2 regions of the Massilia sp. BAP21 genome follow, and region 2 is predicted to be linked to the other one. Evidence: predicted binding sites of a transcription regulator. Region 2 holds the regulator's gene; the other holds the start of a gene.
What was found. Region 2 encodes LexA, which represses DNA repair genes until DNA is damaged. Its sites were predicted from a motif close to ACTGTATNNNNATACAGT; they were not measured.
Positions count from the first base shown of each region.

Region 1: a site for LexA is predicted at 1,073-1,090, ahead of imuA (translesion DNA synthesis-associated protein ImuA). Genes of this name have one in related genera too.

Region 1 is NZ_CM173596.1:3,385,908-3,391,939, forward strand. It holds gene ACWYRN_RS14930 (putative Na+/H+ antiporter) at 1-863, opposite strand, end outside; gene imuA (translesion DNA synthesis-associated protein ImuA) at 1,112-1,819, shown strand; gene ACWYRN_RS14940 (Y-family DNA polymerase) at 1,749-3,230, shown strand; gene ACWYRN_RS14945 (sensor histidine kinase) at 3,284-4,630, opposite strand; gene ACWYRN_RS14950 (response regulator transcription factor) at 4,606-5,268, opposite strand; gene pbpG (D-alanyl-D-alanine endopeptidase) at 5,852-6,032, shown strand, end outside.
Region 2 is NZ_CM173596.1:535,896-541,927, forward strand. It holds gene ACWYRN_RS02380 (DUF47 domain-containing protein) at 24-650, opposite strand; gene ACWYRN_RS02385 (replicative DNA helicase) at 729-2,114, opposite strand; gene rplI (50S ribosomal protein L9) at 2,255-2,707, opposite strand; gene rpsR (30S ribosomal protein S18) at 2,749-3,039, opposite strand; gene priB (primosomal replication protein N) at 3,082-3,375, opposite strand; gene rpsF (30S ribosomal protein S6) at 3,420-3,812, opposite strand; gene lexA (transcriptional repressor LexA) at 4,044-4,679, shown strand; gene ACWYRN_RS02415 (tetratricopeptide repeat protein) at 4,872-5,606, opposite strand; gene ACWYRN_RS02420 (cystathionine gamma-synthase family protein) at 5,631-6,032, opposite strand, start outside.

The DNA of each region.
Region 1 (6,032 bases), 2.9 Mb from region 2:
GGGTCCTGGTGGCGCTGGTAGGCCTGGGTAAAGCCGAGGAAGAGCATGAACAGGCCCAGGAAGAGCACCGGATGGTGGGCCAGCAGCACCACCGCGGCCAGGAAGGCCAGGTGGATGAGCGACACTTTCAGGGGCACCGTTTTTGCGTCGCCCGTCGCGTCGCTCGTCGCGGCGGCGGGCGCCAGGTACTTGCGCAGCAGCAGGGTGATGACGGTGGCGTTGACCAGCACGGCCAGGGCCGCGCGCCAACCGAAGTGCAGGAACATGTAGGCGCTGTCCCAGCCCCAGGTGGACGCCACCATCAACACCGGCGGCGCGGCATACGAGGTCAGGGTGCCGCCGATCGACACGTTCACGAACAGCACCCCCAGCGCGCCGTACTTCAGCGCCTCCGGTATGCCGGGGCGGAACACCTGGGGCGCCAGCATCAGCGCCGCCAGCGTCATCGCGGCCGGCTCGGTGATCAGGGAACCGGCCAGCGGCACCAGGGCCAGGCCGAGCCAGGCCAGGGCTACTTCGGTGCGCACCGGCACCAAGCGCGCGACCGTGGCGAGCAGGGAGCGCACGGCATCCAGGATGGGCCGCGAAGCCGCGATCACCATCACCACGAACACGAACAGCGGCTCGGTGAACTGGCGCGACTCGGTATAGTCCACCGCCGCACCCGGCCCGCCGATCAGGGCCATGGCCACGATCAGGACCATGGCCCAGAAGCCGAATACCACCTCGACCTCGCCCAGCAGATGGAACAGCCCGGCATGGCGCGGGTGGCGGTGGGCCAGCACCTCGAAGCCTTTGGCGGCAAAGGTGTGGACGAGGGCGCAGGCGAACAGGATGGCGCCGACCAGCTGCATGGTGGTCATGGCTGGCCTTGCTGTTGTATATGGAAGAGATCTGCAGTCATTGTCAGGCGATTAATAGGTAAACCGCCATTATTTCATCTTTTGATGCGGCTCGGATGACTTGCCTGGCCAGGCTGAAAAGAGGTGGCCCGCTTGAGCGTACACAGGAACAAGGTGAAATCCTACATAGACAGACTATACACATCTTGCCAAAAGCTGAACGAACTAGTACTGTATATCCATCCAGTACTTTTGTATTACCCGTAATCATGTCTTCCTTACAAAACAATACTTCACCGGAAGAATTGCACCCTTCGCTATGGCTGGCCTCGCAGCTGGCCCGTGCGAATACGCGTTGCGTCGACACTGGCCACCCGGTGCTGTCGAAGCAATTGCCGGGCGGCGGTTGGCCGGTCGGCACCCTGGTCGATTTGCTGCTGCAGCAGCCCGGCATTGGCGAAATGCGCCTGCTGCGCCCGGCCCTGGTGGCGGCTGCGTCGCGCCGCATCGTGCTGCTGCAGCCGCCGCACCCGCCGCAGGCGCTGGCGCTGGCTGCGCTCGGCCTGCCGCCCTCGCAACTCGTCTGGCTGCGCAGCACGCGCAGCAACGACGCGCTGTGGGCCGCCGAGCAGGTGCTGCGCAGCGGCAGTTGCGGCGCGCTGCTGTTCTGGGCCAACCACGTGCGCGGCGAAAGCCTGCGCCGCCTGCACCTGGCGGCGCAATGCGGCGAAACCCTGTTTTTCATGATGCGTCCGCTCGCCGCCGCGCAAGATTCGTCGCCGGCGCCGCTACGCCTGTCGCTGCGGCCTGCCGCCGGCGGGCTCGACGTCGGCTTCGTCAAACGCCGGGGGCCGCAGCGCGAAGCGCCGCTGTTCCTGCCACTCACTCCAACTTTGCTTCAACGACATGCGTTTGTGGATCGGCCTGCACCTGCACCAGTTACCGCTCGAGGTCTTCAGCCCGAACTGGTGCAATGACGCCGGCAGCGTCGTGCTCGAGCAGGAGCGCGTGCTGGCAGCTTCCCCGACAGCACGCGCTGCCGGGGTAGCACCCGGCATGCGCCGCGGCGGAGTGCTCATGCTGATGCCGGATGCACGCCTGCACGTGCGCTCGCCCGAGCGCGAGGCCGAAGCCCTGAACACGGCGGCGCTGGCGCTGCTGCAGTACACGCCGCTGGTCGCGGTGGCCGAGGAATCGACCCTGCTGATCGACATCGGCGCCAGCCTGCGCCTGTTCGGCGGCATCCGCGCGCTGTGCCGGCGCGTGCGCGCCAGTTTGCGTGCGCTCGGCTATTCCGGCGTGCTCAGCTGCGCCCCCACCGCACGCGGCGCCTGGATGCTGGCGCGGCGCCGCGCCGGCCGCGCCATGCGCATCGAGTCGCTCACGCGCCGGCTCGACAGCCTGCCCGCCAGCCTGCCGCCGCCGGCGCGCGCCTATGCCACCTGGTTCGAAGGCATCGGCTGCTTCAGCCTGGGCGCCATGCGGCGTTTGCCACGTCCGGGTTTGCAGCGGCGCTGCGGACGCGCGCTGCTCGACATGCTCGACGCCGCCTACGGCATGGCGCCCGAATTGTTCGAATGGGTCGAGGCGCCCACCAGTTTCCACGCGAAGATCGAACTCTTCGACCGGCTGGAAAATGCCGAGGAATGCCTGATGGGCGCCGAACGCCTGGTGCAGCAACTGACGGGCTGGCTGTGCGCGCACCAGCTGGCCGTCGAGCGCATTACACTGCTGCTGGAGCATGAGCGGGGCAGGGTGGCGCGTCCGCCCACGCCGGTCGAGATCGCGCTGGCCGAGCCCACCTGGCGCGACGAACACCTGGTGCGCCTGCTGCGCGAACGCCTGGCCAAGCTGACCCTGGAAGCGCCGGTGATTGCCCTGGTGCTCGACGCCAACCAGGTGCAGCCGATGGCGCCGCCGAACGAATCGCTGTTTCCCGAGCCGGGCGGCAGCGAGGAAGACCGCCTGCGCATGTTCGAACTCCTGACCGCACGCCTGGGGCCGGAGAATGTGCTGCAGGCCCTGCCGCAGGCCGATTACCGGCCCGAGGTGGCCAACAGCTGGGTACCGGTGCAGGAAAAGGTGCGCGAAACGGCGCGCTCGGCGCAGATGCCGCCGGACGTCGAAAGCCTGGCGCGGCCGACCTGGATCCTGGCCAAGCCGATTGCGCTCTTGATGCGCAATCACCGGCCATTCTATGGATCGCCCCTGAAGATGGCGTCGGTGGCGGAGCGGATCGAGGCGGGGTGGTGGAGCCAGACGCAGACGCGGGATTATTTTGTCGCGGAAGGGCAGGATCACACGCTGTACTGGGTATACCGCGAGCGCATCGTCGGCTCGGGCGAGGAAGAGGCGCCGCGGTGGTACCTGCATGGCCTGTTCGGCTGACCGGCAGCCCGGGCGGCGCCATGACCTGCCGCCGCGGCCGGGAGCCGGCATGCTCAGCGTGCCGCCGGAAACGTCACGCGCGCACGCAATCCCCGCATGCCGTCGGGCCTGTCCAGCAGCGCAATGCCGGCACCGGCCTGGCGCGCGATCGACGCCGTGATGGCCAGGCCGAGGCCGGAGCCGATCGCGCCGTTGCCGAGCACGCGGTAGAAAGGATCGAACACGCGCTCCCGTTCTTCCTCAGGAATGCCGATGCCCGTGTCGTCGATGTCGAGCACGACGCGGCCGCCGGCCTCGGTCACGCTGATGTCGATGCGGCCGCCTTCGGGCGTATACCGGATGGCGTTCTCGACCAGGTTTTTCACGAGGATGGCGATATCCACGGCGTGCCCGGCGACGGTCGGGTCGGCATCGCCCACCACGCCCAGGTCGATCGCCCTGGCTTCGGCCAGCGGCACCAGGTCCTCGAGGCATTCCTGGATCGTCTTCTTCAAGGCCACCTGCGCCAGCCGGCCATTGCCCGACTCCTGGGTGCGCGCCAGGGTCAGCAACTGGTCGAGCAGGATACGGGTGCGCGCCAGGCCCGCCGATAGGGCGCCCAGCCGTTCCCGCGCCTCGCCCTGCATGTCGCTGGCCGCCAGCCGTTCCGCCTGCAGCGACAGGGCGGTCATGGGTGAGCGCAGCTCGTGCGCGGCGTCGGCGATGAAGCGCCGCTGCAGCGACAGCGCGCGCACCGTGCGGCCGATCAGCTTGTTGATCTCGGCCACGAAAGGCCAGGCTTCCGACGGGAGTGCAGCCCGGTCGAGTTCCCCGAGGTCGTGTTCCGGGCGCTCGCGCACTTGCGCGGCAAGCTTTTGCAGCGGTTGGAACATGGTCCGCACCAGCAGCGTCACCATCAGCACCAGCAGCGGCCCCAGGAACAAAACCGGCGTCACCGCGCGCAAGGCATTCGCACGCGCCGCCGCGTCGCGCACGGCCGTCTGCTGCGCCACCGCGACGCGCACGCCGCGGGAGTTGGTGCGGATGAAGACGCGCCAGGTCTCGCTGCCGCTGGTCACGGTCTGCAGGCCGTCGGGCAGGGCAGGTGAAAAATGCGGCGGCCGTTCCGGTTTCGGCACGGGCACGCCGGGCGCGTCGATGAAGCGCACGACCAGGCGCGCATCGAAGTCGACGTCGCCGACCCGTTCGCGCGCCATCGGCGAGGTCGGTACGGCATCGAGCCTGCTGATCAGGTAGCCGACCTGCCGCAGTTGCGTGTCCTGGTCATGGTGGGCATCGCTGGTGGCGTCGACGTACGAATACAGGCCGGCCACGGCGGCGCCGAGCAGGATCGCCGTCGAGATCCACAGCGACAGCCTGAAACGCAGCGATGCCGCTACCGGCCCTTCGCGACCATCCATCCGACGCCCCGTACATTCTTGATGATTTCGCTGCCGAGTTTCTTGCGCAGCGAGTGGATCAGGAATTCGATCGCATTGCTCTCGACTTCCTCGTCCCAGCCGTAGACGCGGTGTTCCAGCTCCGCACGCGAGAGGATGGCGCCCGGGCGCACCAGCAGCGCCTGCAGCAGGGGAAATTCGCGCGCGGTCAGGCGCACCGTCGCCGTCGCGGTGCGGGCCTCGTGGGTGGCCGGGTCGAGGGCGACGATGCCGTTCCCGAGCACCGGGCTGGCGCTGCCCTCCTTGCGCCGGGTCAGGGCGCGCATCCGCGCCAGCAGCTCGCTCATCGCGAACGGCTTGACCAGGTAGTCGTCGGCCCCGCCATCGAGGCCGGCCACGCGGTCCTCGGTGGCCTCGCGCGCCGTGAGCACCAGCACCGGCACGTCGTTGCGCGCCTGGCGCACCGAGCGCAGCACGGCCATGCCGTCGATGCGGGGCAGGTTCAGGTCGAGCAGGACCAGCCCGTATTCCAGGGTGCGCAGCGCTGTCAGCGCAGCCTCGCCGTCGACCACCCAGTCGGCCGCATAGCTGGCGTCGCGCAGCGCATGCTGGACCACGCTGCCGATCATCGGGTCGTCCTCCACCAGCAGCACTCTCATCGGCCGGTTCCCCGGGACGGCGGGCCACCGCATGCCGTGCGCCCTGCCGGGGCCAGGCCCGTCGTCGCTACTTTCATGTCTTGCTTTCTCCTGTATTACGCCGCCAAATTACGCCGCCAAGCTTACCAGCGGCCGGCACGGGGCCGCGTTCGCTGGCGCCTGCCCGGCCGGGTTCGTGCGAGCGCGTCATGTTAGGAGGAAACACTTAGCGAAGCCTTAGCGTACTTGAGATGCTGGGCGCCGCGCCGGCGCACCGGACGATCCTGCTCATCGCTAAGTGTTTGCTAATTCTCGGCCATTACGATGGCCGGATTCGTATGCTCCGCTGTCCGACCGAGGGCGGCGGAGGCGTTGCTTGCCTCTTTCGAAGATGAAAATACTGGTCCTCGTTTTCCTGTCCCTGGCATTCCTGCTGGGTTCCGCATCGCCCGTGCACGCCAACGGCAGCCATTCCTCCGCCACGGCGAAGGCAAAAACAAAAGCGAAGGCAAAAAAAAAGGCAAAAGCAAGAACAAAGGCAAAAGCAAAAACAAAGGCAAAAGCAAGAACGAAAGCAAAAGCCAGGGCAAAAGCCGCGAAGCGGGTGCGTCACCCGAAGGCGGCCACGGTCAACCGTGCCAACGTCCAGCTGGCGGCCCTGCGCTCGAGCGCGGTACTGGTGCTCGATCCGAAGACGCAGAGGGTCCTGTACCAGAAGAACGCACACGCGGTCATGCCGATCGCGTCGCTGACCAAGCTGATGACGGCCCTGGTCGTGCTGGAAG
Region 2 (6,032 bases):
AATTATTTTTGTTCTAAGGAAGCTTACGCGTTCTCGACAATGATGCCTTCGATGATGTTGGCCACATCTTCGCAGCGGTCGGTGACGGTCTCGAGGATCTCGTAGATCGCCTTCATCTTGATCAGGTTACGGACGTCCGGCTCGTCGCGGAACAGCTTGCTCATCGCGGCGCGCATCACGTGGTCGGCGTCGGATTCGAAGCGGTCGATTTCTTCGCAGATGGCGACGATCTTTTGCGCGTTGCCCATGTCGTGCAGCAGGGCCACGGCTTCCTGGACCTTCTGGCAGGCCGACAGGCACAGCTCGGCCAGGCGCTTGGCTTCCGGGGTCACGGCGTGCAGGTCGTACAGGGAAATGGTTTGCGCGGCGTCTTCCATCATGTCGAGGATGTCGTCCATGCGCGTGATCAGCTTGTGGATGTCGTCGCGGTCGAGCGGGGTGATGAAGGTCTTGTGCAGCAGGTCGACGGTGGCGTAGGTGATCTTGTCCGCCTGTTTTTCGATGCTTTCGACGGCGTGGACGCGGTTTTCCAGGTCGTCGAAGTTGGTCATCAGGCCAACCATTTCTTGCGCACCCTTCACGCACAGCGCGGCGTGCTGGTTGAACAAATCAAAAAACTTGCCCTCGGTGGGCATCAGGCGTCCAAACATGTATTTCTCCGTGATAAAACTCTTGGGACTGCGAAGTCCGCTGCGGTGTCGGGTACCGGGCAGCGGCGCAATATCGGCTTAATCGCCCTGGTAGACGGCGAGGTTGCCGCTGTAATTGCCAAACTTGGTGTACTGACCGATCCAGGTGAGGCGGATCGCCCCGATCGGACCGTTACGCTGCTTGCCGATGATGATCTCGGCGGTTCCCTTGTCCGGCGAATCGGGGTTGTACACCTCGTCGCGGTACAGGAAGATGATGACGTCCGCATCCTGTTCGATAGCGCCGGATTCGCGCAAGTCGGACATGACGGGCCGTTTGTTCGGGCGTTGTTCCAGCGAGCGGTTCAGCTGGGACAGCGCGATGACCGGGCAGTGGAGCTCTTTCGCCAAGCCCTTCAGCGAACGCGAGATCTCGGAAATCTCGGCGGCGCGGTTGTCGCCCGGCTGGCTGCCCTGCATCAACTGCAGGTAGTCGACGATAATAAGGCCGAGCTTGCCACACTGGCGCGCCAGGCGGCGCGCGCGTGCCCGCATCTCGATCGGGTTCAGCGCCGGCGTTTCGTCGATGTAGAGCTGGGCGTCGTTCATCTTCTGGATCGCGTGCGTCAGGCGCGGCCAGTCCTCGTCGTTCAGGCGGCCGGTACGCAGGCGGTGCTGGTCGAGCTGGCCGACCGAGCCCAGCATACGCATGGCCAGCTGGGCGCCGCCCATCTCCATCGAGAACACGGCAACCGGCAGGCCCGCTTCGATGGCGACGTTTTCGCCGATGTTCACCGAGAATGCGGTCTTGCCCATCGACGGACGGCCGGCCACGATGACCAGGTCGCCCGGCTGCAGGCCCGAGGTCATGCGGTCGAGGTCGATGAAGCCGGTCGGCACGCCGGTGATTTCGCCCTGGTTTTCGCGCGAATACAGTTCGTCGATGCGCTCGACCACTTGCGTCAGCAGCGGCTGGATCGGATTCCAGCCCTGGGCGCCACGGGCGCCCTGCTCGGCAATGGCGAAGATCTTCGATTCGGCTTCGTCAAGCATCTGCTTGACTTCCTTGCCTTGCGGATTGAACGCGTTGCCGGAGATTTCGTCGGCGACGGTGATGAGTTTGCGCAGCACGCCGCGGTCGCGCACGATCTCGGCGTAACGGCGGATGTTGGCGGCCGATGGCGTGTTTTGCGCCATGGCGTTCAGGTACTGGAGGCCGCCGACGTCCTCGGCCTTGCCGAGCGACACCATGGCCTCGTAGACGGTGATCACGTCGGCAGGCTTGCCGCTGTTGATCAGGCGCACCATCTGTTCGAAGATGATGCGGTGGTCGTAACGATAAAAATCGTCCGCGTGCATGAAGTCGGCAATACGGTCCCACGCCGCATTATCGCGCAGCAGGCCGCCGATGACGGACTGCTCTGCTTCGATGGAGTGCGGGGGGATGCGCAGCGATTCGATTTGCGGATCTGCGGGGGTATTCATGGCGGGCATTATACCTGCTCCGGTCACACGGCTGAAATAATTGGCGACTTTTGGGTCATAAAAAAAGCCGGGCGAACCCGGCTTTTTCCAGAATACAACAACTGATTATGGCTTCATAAGCAGCTGTTATTCAGCTTGACTTAGGCAGCTTCGCCCACGACAGCGATCGTGATTTCCACGACGACGTCGGTGTGCAGCGCGACCGCAACCGGGTGTTCGCCGGTGGTCTTCAGCGGGCCGGTCGGCAGGCGCACTTGCGCCTTTTCGACTGCGAAACCTTGCTTGGTCAGGGCTTCGGCGATGTCGAAGTTGGTAACCGAACCGAACAGACGGCCATCGACGCCGGCTTTTTGAGCGACGGTGATGGTCATGCCGCCCAGCTTTTCGCCTTGGGCTTGCGAAGCAGCCAGCTTTTCAGCAGCAGCTTTTTCCAGCTCGGCGCGCTTGACTTCGAACTCGGCCACAGCGGCCTGGGTTGCGCGGCGGGCCATTTTTTGCGGGATCAGGAAGTTACGTGCGTAACCGTCCTTAACCTTGACGACGTCGCCCAGATTGCCGACGTTGACGACTTTTTCCAGCAGGATAACTTGCATATTATTCTCCAGTATTTACTTGTGCTCGTTGCCGTGGCGACTTAAGCGTTGTGCAGGTCGGTGTACGGCAGCAGGGCCAGGTAACGTGCGCGCTTGATCGCGGTGTCCACTTGACGCTGGTAGTGCGCCTTGGTACCGGTCAGGCGTGCCGGCATGATCTTGCCGTTTTCCTGGACGAAGTCTTTCAGGGTGTCGACGTCTTTGTAGTCAACTTGTTCAACGCCGGCGGCGGTGAAGCGGCAGAACTTCTTGCGCTTGAACAGCGGGTTCTGCTGTTTGCGCTTCAGTTTTTCCTTGGCTTTGTTTTTGTCGAACTTTTTACCGAATGCCATTTTGAGGCTCCTGTATATCTAAAAGGTGGGCCGCTGAATTATTTAAGCGGCGGCACTGAAATCAATGATGTGAAACACCAGGGCTTTGCTGTTGCGGTTCTTCTTGGCCAGGAATCCCGTGAACCGGTGGGCGGCGCCCAACTCGGCGCTAGCGAAGCGGCCCGAAATTTCTCCCGCGGCGAACGCGGCTATTTCGAACTCCACCAGCCTTGCCACCCCTGCCTCGACCTGCTGCGAACTGTGCAGCAGGATTGCCGAAACGATCGGCACGCCGGCCGGGGTATAGCGCAGTACGTCGCGTTCAGCGATGGTGGCGACGACTTGTAGCTGGTTCACTTCACTTCGGGCTCACGCCCGTTCACGAATCCTGGGGAAAGAATTTAGGCAGCAGCAGCTGGGGCAGCAGCAGCCGCTGGGGCTTCTGCGCGGTGGCTCTTGGCTGCGTCTTCGCGCTGGACCGACTTCATCATTGGCGATGGAGCGGTTTCAGCTTTCTTCATCTTCACGGTCAGGTGACGCAGCACGGCATCATTGAACTTGAATGCGGTTTCCAGCTCGACCAGGGTCTCGTTGTCGCATTCGATGTTCATGCAGATGTAGTGTGCCTTCGGCAGCTTCTGGATCTGGTAAGCCATCTGGCGACGGCCCCAGTCTTCCACGCGATGGATGTTACCGCCGCGCGCGGTGACGCTGGCCTTGTAACGCTCGATCATCGCCGGGACTTGCTCGCTTTGGTCCGGGTGGACGATAAAAACGATTTCATAATGACGCATGCAACACTCCTTGAGGACGTTTAAACAAATGCCCACCTCGGCGTCAAGACGAGTGTGGGAAGGGAAAGCCGGCAATTATAACGCGAAGCCGGCGGCATGGCAATCGCGGGGGTTTGTACCGCTCTTGCGACAACCCGGCAAGCGAAAAGTGGGATTTATTTGCATTTACCCTTGCATTATGCGAAGCACTGTACAAAAATACAGTCTGAATCGATAACCAGTGGTATACCCATGCTCAAGCTCACTGCAAGGCAAGAACAGATCCTCAACCTGATCAAGGAAGCGATCGACAACACCGGCTTCCCGCCGACCCGCGCCGAGATCGCGAAGGAATTGGGCTTCAAGTCGGCCAACGCGGCCGAGGAGCACCTGCAAGCCCTGGCGCGTAAAGGCGCGATCGAGATCGTGTCGGGCACCTCGCGCGGCATCCGCCTGATCGGCGCCTCCAGCGAACCGGCGCTGCCGGTCATCCCGCCTGCCCTGCTGATGTCGCTGCCGCTCGTCGGCCGCGTGGCGGCGGGTTCCCCTATCCTGGCGCAGGAACACGTGGAAGCGACCTACAACGTCGACCCGGCCATGTTCGCGGCCCGTCCCGACTTCTTGCTGAAGGTGCGCGGCTGGTCGATGCGCGACGCCGGCATCATGGATGGCGACTTCCTGGCCGTGAAAAAGGTCGACAGCGCCAAGAACGGCCAGATCGTCGTTGCGCGCCTGGGCGAGGATGTGACGGTGAAGCGCTACCGCAAGACGGGCGAACTGATCGAGCTGCTGCCGGAAAATCCGGACTTCAAGGTGATCCAGGTTGCGCCGGGCGACGAGTTCGCGCTGGAAGGCCTGGCGGTGGGCTTGATGCGCAGCTGGCACTGATTTTGTGCTGACGTAGAAAAGGCCGCTGACGCGGCCTTTTTGCTTTTCGTAGGGTGGGCTCTCGAGCCCACGCGGTAGAACGCTTAATCAGTCGAAACACCTTGCGTCGCACCGTACGGCAATCCTGACGGGATTTTGTTCGACATGCAGGTGTCGTACCGCGTGGGCTCAAGAGCCCACCCTACAAAAGCGTTACTTGCGCTTGCTCGAGATCGAATCTTCCTTCGGCGCCTTGTTCACGATCGCATTGTGCTCGGCGATATAGGCCTCGGTCGCCGAACGCCACACCGCCACGTCCGCCAGCGTCATCTTGGCGCCGACCTTGGCTTCTTCCGACACGTTCTCCTGCACCTGCGCCAGGTGGGCCTTGGCCTTTTCCATCTCGGTCGCGTTCATCAGCTTGGCCACATCGGCCGGAATCCGGTTCGACAGGGGCGACACCGCATTCAGGTTCTGCACGAAGCCGTTGTAGCAATCCTGCCATTTGTTGATCGCATTCGCGACCCGGTCGATCTCGTCGCTCTGCTTCGAGATCGGTGGCACGCGCGGCGCCGGGCAGTGGAACTTGCCGGACTTCAGGTCTTCGCCATCGTACTTCGACACCCAGTAATCGATGTCGGCACGGCGCGCGACGCGCTGCTGCATGATCACCAGCGAATCCGCAGCCACCTTGTTGCCCTTGGCCGCTGCCTTGGTGAACCACGCCGTGGCCTTGGCCTCGTCGACCTCGCCCGCTTCGCCATACCAGTACATCTGGCCCAGGCTCTGCTGGGCCTCGACGTTGCCGGCATTCGCCAGCTTGGTGTACAGCTTCATGGCTTCGGGATACTTCTTCTGCTCGAACAAGGCCTTGGCGTCTTCCAGCTCGCCCGCGTGAACAAATCCTGCCAGCAGCAGGCCGGCAAACAGCAGCGCAGTTTTCTTCATGTTGTCGCGTCTCTTCAGTATGGATTACGCGCCAAGTGCCGCGCGGAAGTCTTCCAGCAAGTCCTCGGTGTCCTCGATGCCCACCGAGACCCGGATCAGCGACTCGGCAATGCCCATGCTGGCGCGGCGCTCGGCGCCCATCTCGAAGAAGATCGTGTGCGCCACCGGAATCACCAGGGTACGGGTATCGCCCAGGTTACTCGCCGGGATGGCCAGCTTCAGGCGGTTCAGGTAATCGAAGCAATCGATGCCGTCCTTCAGCTCGAAGCTCAGCAGCGAGCCGCCGGCGCGGAACAGTTCCGTCGTCACCCCATGCTGCGGGTGCGATGCCAGGCCCGGGTAGTGCACGGCTGCCACGCGCTCGTCCGCTTCCAGCATGCGCGCCAGCGCCAGCGCATTGCCCGTGGTGCGCTCCATGCGCAGCGC